2 regions of the Lysinibacillus sp. GW821-FHT14F06 genome follow, and region 1 is predicted to be linked to the other one. Evidence: predicted binding sites of a transcription regulator. Region 1 holds the regulator's gene; the other holds the start of a gene.
The links. The regulator Rex, encoded in region 1, represses fermentation and respiration genes when NADH is low (regulators of the CRP and FNR family bind a similar motif). The targets are predictions, from matches to a motif close to TTGTGAAATATTTCACAA.

Region 1 (4,439 bases):
CAATTCGATTAATAAAATATCTGTCATGTGATACAAATAGTAACGTACCAGGATAATCAATCAACGCATTCTCTAAGACCTCTTTACTATCTAAGTCTAGGTGGTTGGTAGGTTCATCTAGAATTAAGAAATTTGCCTTTTGCATCATTAATTTTGCAAGAGCAAGCCTTGCCTTTTCACCACCGGATAAAGAGGACACAGCTTTATCCACGTCTTCACCACTAAATAAGAAGCGGCCTAGAACAGTTCGAATATCCTTTTCATTCATTAACGGCCATTCGTCCCAAAGCTCTTTTAAAACGCTTTTATTGCTTGTGAGCTTTGCCTGCTCCTGATCATAGTAACCAATTTGAACATTTGTTCCATAGCGAATTTCTCCAGAGAGTGGTGATAAATCTTTTACAATGGTTTTTAATAGAGTGGACTTACCTACGCCATTTGGTCCAACAAGCGCAATTCGATCTTCTCTATAGGTGCGCAAATGAATACCACTTGATATTTTTTTAGCACTATAACCTATTGTTAATTCATCAACAGATAAAACATCATTACCACTTTGACGGTCGATTGTGAAACCAAAGCTAGCTGATTTTTCATCGCTATCAGGAGATTCCATCCAATCTGTTCGTTCTAACATTTTACGGCGACTTTGTGCCATCTTTGTGGTAGAAGCACGCGCGATATTTTTTTGAATAAAGTCCTCGAGCTTGGCTTTTTCATCTTGCTGGCGTTCAAACATTTTCATGTCACGCTCATAATTTTTCGCTTTTTCATCTAAATAAGCACTATAATTGCCAGTATATTTTGTTACACGATGACGTGAAACTTCATAGACAATCGATACAACCTGATCTAAGAAATAGCGATCGTGGGAAACAATAAGAATTGCGCCTTCATAGCCCTTTAAATAAGATTCTAACCAGGAGAGCGTTTCGATATCTAAATGGTTGGTAGGCTCGTCTAGTATTAAAAGATCTGGTTTACTTAAGAGAAGCTTAGCAAGTGCTAAACGAGTTCGTTGCCCTCCTGATAATGAACGAATGGATTTTTCGTAATCCTCAGGATAAAACTGCATGCCATGAAGCACTGAACGGATATCAGATTCATATTGATAGCCGCCTGCATCCTTAAAGTTATGCTGCAATTGATCGTACTCAGACATTATTTTTGCATACAAAATAGAGTCTTCATATATTGCTGGATCAGCCATTTGTTGTTCTAGTGAGCGAAGGGTCTTTTCTTGTACCATAAGTGGTTCAAAAATGGTTAACATTTCATCCCAAATCGACAAGGTTGAGTTTAATCCAGCGTGCTGCTCTAAATAGCCGATTTGTATGCCCTTAGGAATAATAATATCACCCGCATCATATGACATTTGACCGGCAATTATTTTTAGTAAAGTTGACTTACCTGCGCCATTTCGTCCTACTAATGCAACACGATCACGATGTTGAACTTCTAACTTAACGCCACTTAATATTTCATCTGCAAGGAAGGATTTATATAGTTGATTGACCTGTAAAACAATCATTCTTGACACCTCAATTCTTCCTTAGTGTAATGGATGAACGATGTGCTTGCAATGTCGATGCTTTACTTATTCCGAGCTGTCATGTAAGATTGAAACGATTTCTCTTTAGTTAGTGGCGTAAATGGCGCCATTAACTAAAGAGAAATCCTCCAATAGAAATAATAAACTTTGTAAGTAGTTCATTAAGCATGTATCATTTAAAATATGTTTAGGCGAATTTGGTACATAAACGAGGAGGAAAAAGTTTGAAACAAGAATTAAAAATTCCACAGGCCACTACTAAAAGACTTCCTCTTTACTATCGATTTATCCAAAACTTTGCGCACGAAGGCATGGAACGAATCTCATCGAAAGAACTAAGTGAAGCGATGAAAATAGATTCAGCAACCATTCGCCGTGACTTTTCTTATTTTGGTGCACTTGGGAAAAAAGGATATGGCTATGATGTTCAACATTTATTAAAATTCTTTAGTCAAACGCTAGATCAACATGAAACGACAAAAGTAGCGTTAATCGGTGTGGGGAATTTAGGTAGTGCTCTATTAAAATATAATTTCCAAAAGAATCATAATACACATATCGTTGTAGCATTCGATTCAAAAGCTCCAAAGGATGGCAAGATGATTAGTAATATTCCTGTTTTTCATCCTGACTTATTGGAGGAAAAATATGCAGAATATGGCGCAGAGCTAGCCATTTTAACTGTCTCACCACGCTCAGCGCAAAAGATGGCTGACCGTCTAGCAGCCATGAATGCAAAGGGTATCTTAAACTTTACCCCAGAGCGCATTACTGTGCCAGATAAAATGCAACTCTTAACAATAGATTTGTCTGTCGAATTACAGGCACTTATCTATTTAATTCGTAATCAGGAAGAGTGAAAATAATACATAATTCCAAGTATAGTTCACAGTTTCTGTCAAATAGAAATATGAATTAAAATAAGAAGTAATCTATAAGAGTGACGAAAAACTTTCACATATAATTAGTTAGCAAAATGGCGAATTATGCGTTAAAATGATGGATATAAAGAGGAGGTGGCTGAAATGGGTCCAATAGGTCCAATGAGCCTCATTATTATCGGAGTTGTCGCGTTACTAATTTTTGGCCCTAAGAAATTACCAGAGCTTGGTAAGGCATTCGGTTCAACACTACGTGAATTCAAAAATGCTACTAAAGGATTAGCTGACGATGAAGATGATGATAAGAAAAAGAAAGAACTAGATAAGTAAGTTAGGATGTTGAGGAATGAATCCAAAAGATCTAACTGTTATTGAACATATAGAAGAATTAAGAAAACGGCTTTTCATAGTTGCCGTTTTCTTTGTTCTTGCTATGATTGCTGGCTTTTTTGTTGCAAAGCCAATTGTTAAATTTCTTCAATCTACTGTGGAGACTTATGATATAGAGCTCCATGCATTTGATGTAGTAACACCGCTTTCAATTTACATTCAAGTCATTTTTATCATTGCATTTATCCTATCATCACCAATATTGATGTATCAATTGTGGGCATTTATAAGCCCTGGGTTAAGGGAAGTAGAACGTAAAGCAACATTAAGTTATATACCTTACTCGTTTTTATTGTTTTTGGCAGGCTTGTCTTTTTCGTACTATTTTTTATTCCCATATGTCATCAAGTTTATGATGAATTTATCCGATGAATTGCAAGTTGAACAAACTCTTGGCATACATGAGTATTTTTCTTTTTTATTTAAGCTTACAATCCCCTTTGGTTTCCTATTCCAATTGCCGATTGTAATCTTGTTCTTTTCACGTATTGGATTACTATCCCCTGAAATACTAGTTCGTTTTAGAAAGTATTCCTATTTTGGTTTGTTTGTGTGTGCTGCCATAATCGCTCCACCTGAGCTGGCTTCACATTTAATGGTTTCAGTACCTTTGTTTGTTCTTTATGAAATTAGTATTATGATTTCGCGTATTGGCTATAAAAAATACCTGAAATCAGAGGAAATGCGATTGAAAGAGGAGCAGGAAGCTGAGCAAAAACGGCAGATTGAAGAGGCACTTGAACAGCAACGACGACAAATAGAAGAATTAAATCAATAACATAAGAAAAGCTCGATGCATGCGTATCGAGCTTTTTATTGTGAAGGATAAAAGAAATCAGTGGGAAAAATGCTCCCACTGATTTTTTATTGCACTTTTTGTAGTTCTTCAAGCAACTTTTGCAATCGTTCTGCATACACTTGTACAAGTGTCACAAAACCATTCAGCATGACGTGGGCGATAATGGACGTCCAAATGCGTTTTGTCTTGTGGTATAAAAAGGCAAAAATCAATCCACAAATTGTATAAAGCAAGATATGTGAGAAGTCCCTATGAATAAGAGCAAAGAAAATAGCACTTACTATAGCCGCTATCCAGAAATTCGTAGTTTGGACAAGCGATCCAAAAATAACACGACGGAAAACAAATTCCTCTAGAATTGGTCCAAATACAACTATAGCCAGTATTGCTATTGGAGCACCTTTTGCAATGGCCACAATATCAGCCGTATTTTGTGAGCCACCTTTGATTCCAAACACAGCCATTTCTATAGCCGCACCAATCATTTGACCAAAAAATACTAGGAAGAAGCCGATAATACCCCACATAATTGTAAGTGGTATAGTCTCCTTTTTACCTTGATAGACATTCCAAAAAGCCTTATCACGAGAGGTAAGAATTAAACTTAAAATTAACGCAATGGCGAAGCTTAGTGCAATATACCAGCCTTGTGTAAGTGGAGCGGCTTGTTCACTAGCTAAACCAGTAGTACTCATAACAAGCTTGTGAAATGGTTCTATTAGCCATTTGCCTGATATTTGCATGAGGATATAAATCAATAAAACATATAGGGCTGTTTTTTTATGTTTATTTACTTTTTGAGAATTAGTCACAGTCA
Region 2 (4,439 bases), on a different contig from region 1:
TGCGGTGTGTCTAAAAAATAGTGCAACATTTCGGCGAATATTTCGTTGAATGAAATAGAATCTTATGAAGCAGGAAGGTATGTTATGAAACGTGCAAGAATCATTTATAATCCTACATCTGGACGAGAGGTATTTAAAAAGCATCTACCAGAAGTATTGGAAAAACTAGAGGTAGCAGGCTATGAGACATCTTGTCATGCAACAACTTGTGAAGGCGATGCAACCATTGCGGCAAAAAATGCAGTAGAACGAGGCTTTGATATTATTATTGCGGTTGGTGGAGATGGCACATTAAATGAAGTTGTTTCAGGTGTGAGCCCATTCGAAAAACGTCCAAAAGTTGGTTTAATTCCGATGGGTACAACAAATGACTTTGCTCGCGCTGTGCATATTCCCCGAAATATTGAAGATGCTGTAGATATTATTATACAGGGTGATACGTTGCCAGTGGATGTAGGTTTATTAAATGGGGAACGCTATTTCATCAATATTTCTGCGGGTGGCCGCATTACCGAGTTGACCTACGAAGTACCAAGTAAAATGAAAACAATGCTAGGACAGCTAGCTTATTATTTAAAAGCAGTAGAAATGATTCCATCCATCAAGGCTTCCCACATGCGTATTGAATATGATGGTGAGGTTTTCGATGGAGATGCAATGATGTTTTTATGTGGCTTAACAAATTCAGTGGGCGGCTTTGAAAAACTTGCACCAGACGCAAGTATCAATGATGGATACTTTACGTTATTAGTATTGAAAAAAGTAAGCCTTCCTGAATTTATCCAGCTGGCAGCAATGGCTTTAAGAGGTGAGCATTTAAATGATGATCGAGTGATTTATAAAAAAGCAAGTGTGGTAAAAGTGACGACAGAAGATGAAATACATTTAAACCTAGATGGCGAATATGGTGGGGATGCGCCTGCCACGTTTGAAAATCTAAAACGCCATATTGAAATTTTTGTGCCACTTGCAGATATTCGTGAGGAAGATCGTATTTAAATTGAATAATTAAACCGAGGAGCTTTCTTGTGCTTAATCCAGTGCAAGAGAGCTTTTCTTTTGATTTTTAAGTGTGATTAATTGGAGGCTCAATTTGGATATTCTTCGCTCAATAGTGAAAGAAAGAGCTCAACAAGAGTACTGGACCGTTTAATAGTGAGAGGAAGAAACGCAAATAAGGGATCGCATCGTTTTCAATCTAAGGAAAAGTAGCTCAAAAAGAACGGCTCAATTGTGGAGAGAGGAAGCTCAAAATAGAGATGATTCCGCCTAATAGTGAAAGGAAGACTCTCAAAAAACATGCTACTCATGAATGGATTAAAATAACTTAAGTTTCAATTTTTTTCATCTAATTATGGTTCTAAAAAACCGCTCTATAATATAGTATTAATTTCTATAAATAGGTTAAAATTCATGGTGATCATTGATTGTGAATGAATTAAGAAAAATGTTTGGCAAATGTGCGTATATTACTTGAACAAAATTTGAAACCTTTATAATAGGCTGAAATTTCGGTCCATTTTAAAGGTTTTTTTCGTTGTAATAGTGGAAAATGAGGGTATAGCTAAGGGAAAGGAAGTGTTGCCTTTGTATAAGTCACAGGAAAGAAAGCTCATTTGGCTAAGCTTCGGTGTTGCAATTATCATGCTACTTTCCATACTTGGAAGAATATTCGGAAGTTAGGGGGCAATGAGATGATTAATGAATCAGCAGTCTTTTGGAGTAGAGCATTAACTGAGCTAACATTATCGTTCCATATTATTTATGCAACGATTGGTGTTGGTGTTCCGTTAATGATTATGATTGCTCAATGGACTGGATATAGAAAGAACGATGAGCATTATATTTTAATGGCGAGACGCTGGGCACGTGGTTTTGTCATTACTGTTGCAGTTGGTGTAGTTACGGGAACAGCAATAGGCTTACAGTTATCTTTATTATGGCCTAACTTTATGCAACTTGCTGGTCAAACAATTGCGTTACCACTCTTTATGGAAACGTTTGCATTTTTCTTTGAAGCTATCTTCTTGGGAATTTATTTATACACATGGGATCGCTTTGATAGTCAGAAAAAGCACATGTTATTGCTAATTCCTGTAGCTGTAGGTGCATCCATGTCTGCTGTGTTTATTACAATTGTCAACGCATTTATGAATGCACCACAGGGCTTTGATATTGTAGATGGGCAGCTAGTGAATATTCAACCCTTTTTAGCAATGTTTAATCCAGCGATGCCAACAAAGGTAGCTCATGTTCTTGTGACAGCCTATATGACATCGGCATTTGTCTTAGCAGCAATTGCAGGATACCGTATGCTTCGAGGTTCTAAGCATGTGTACCATAAAAAATCATTATTATTACTTATGAAGATTGGCCTGATTTTCTCTATTGCAGCAGCAATTATCGGAGATTTCTCAGGAAAGTACTTAGCAGAATACCAGCCAGAAAAATTAGCGGCAGCTGAATGGCATTTTGAAACGGAAGATAAAGCCTCACTTATACTTTTTGGTGTGTTAGATGGTGAGGAAGTGAAATATGCCATAAAGGTTCCGTATGCCCTTAGTATATTGGCTCATAATAACCCAACTGCAGAGGTTATTGGCTTAGATCAATTTGCAGAGGAAGACAGACCACCACTTTATATTCACTATCTTTTTAATATAATGGTGTTTATTGGCATGTTCATGGTGCTTGTCTCACTGCTTTATGTAGTGGGGAAAGCACGTAACTGGCAGTTTATCCACACACGTTGGTTTAGATGGATTATTGTTGCAGGAGGACCGCTTTCCATTATTGCTATTGAAGCAGGCTGGTGGCTCGCAGAAGTTGGGCGACAACCTTGGATTTTATATGGATTAATGCGAACACCAGAGGGGGCAACTACGAGTGACCATGTAGATTTAATGATGCTATTATTTACTGGTGTCTATGCCGTATTGGCAGTAGGAAGTATTGTGGTATTGGTTCGTATGTTCAAAAAGAATCCAATTGAACGTGAAATTGAAGATCGCCATTCTGAAAAAGGCGGTGATTTCCTATGACTTTAGAGATTTTAGGTATATCAGTACTATGGATTTTCCTATTCGGCTATGTCATTGTTGCATCAATTGATTTTGGAGCAGGCTTCTTTAACGCCTATAGTCTACTCATTGGGAAAAATCATATTTTAACGAATATTATTAAGCGTTATTTATCGCCTGTTTGGGAAGTAACGAATGTCTTTTTAGTATTTTTCTTTGTCGGGATTGTAGGGTTTTTCCCACAAACAGCCTTTTATTATGGAACGATTTTACTTGTGCCAGTTAGTATTTCACTCGTGCTACTAGCAATACGAGGCTCCTACTATGCGTTTGAATCATACGGCTCAAGAGGTCATATCGGATACACACTGACATATGGTGTGGCAGGCTTACTTATCCCAGCCTCTCTATCCGTCGTATTTGCGATTGCTGGTGGCGGATATGTTGATATTGTCAATGGGCAGCCCGTCTTAAATTATTGGACGCTCTACACAAGTGCATTTGCTTGGAGTATTGTCGTTTTGAGCATAGCTGCTGTACTTTATATCTCAGCTGTATTTTTAACATGGTATGCCCATAAAGCAAAGGATAAGGAAGCCACAAACCTAATGCGAAAATATGCGCTTATCTGGGCCGCACCTTTAATGGTTAGTGCGCTAGGCATTGTGTATGAAATGAAATCCATCAACCCAGAGAGCTATAATCATATGGTTGAATTATGGTGGCTGTTTGCCATTTCAGCAATCCTATTTATTATTACGGTGTTATTAATATGGATGCGAAAAAAATATGGTCTTGCTGTAGGACTATTGATTGCACAATTTGCAGTGGCATTCTTTGCGTACGGTATCGCGCAATATCCATATTTACTGTACCCGTATTTAACAATTTACGATAGCTTCACAAGTACACAAATGGCGATTGCACTCGTGATTGCGTTTATTTTAGGTCTATGTCTGCTTATTCCGTCACTATTTTTATTGCTGAAGCTATTCCTATTTAACAAAAATTACGTGACAGGAAAAGAAGACAATCACGCATAGGAGGAAAGAATAATGGAGAAATTTCTTATGTTTTATGCGCCATTTATTGTAGTAATTCTAGGAATTGTCGCAGCATTCTGGTGGGCTCCCAAAGATCATCATATAGCAAAAGAGCAAGAAGAGAGTCGCGAATAGCGGCTCTTTTTTCGGCAGGGCGAGGATGGTCAATCAGGATAGCTCAGGTAAAGGGAAGAACTGCTCAGGTTAGAGAAGAATCTGCTCGGGTAAAGAGGAGACCTGCTCAGGTTGGAGAAGAATCTGCTCGGGTAAAAAAAAGAACCGCTCAGGTCGGAGAAGAATCTGCTCGGGTAAAGAGGAGATCCGCTCAGGTTGGCGAAAAAATTGCTCGGGTAAAGGAAAGAATCGCTCAGGTCGG

Region 2: a site for Rex is predicted at 1,428-1,445, ahead of AC1RNS_RS09530 (cytochrome ubiquinol oxidase subunit I). Genes of this name have one in related genera too.

The regions. Positions count from the first base shown of each region.
Region 1 is NZ_JBXAPF010000038.1:39,620-44,058, reverse strand. Features, by position in the region: gene AC1RNS_RS22940 (ABC-F family ATP-binding cassette domain-containing protein) at 1-1,531, opposite strand, end outside; gene AC1RNS_RS22935 (redox-sensing transcriptional repressor Rex) at 1,777-2,412, shown strand; gene AC1RNS_RS22930 (twin-arginine translocase TatA/TatE family subunit) at 2,578-2,763, shown strand; gene tatC (twin-arginine translocase subunit TatC) at 2,780-3,601, shown strand; gene AC1RNS_RS22920 (CPBP family intramembrane glutamic endopeptidase) at 3,688-4,439, opposite strand, start outside.
Region 2 is NZ_JBXAPF010000008.1:30,971-35,409, forward strand. Features, by position in the region: gene AC1RNS_RS09525 (diacylglycerol kinase) at 85-999, shown strand; gene AC1RNS_RS09530 (cytochrome ubiquinol oxidase subunit I) at 1,695-3,041, shown strand; gene AC1RNS_RS09535 (cytochrome d ubiquinol oxidase subunit II) at 3,038-4,063, shown strand; gene cydS (cytochrome bd oxidase small subunit CydS family protein) at 4,076-4,198, shown strand.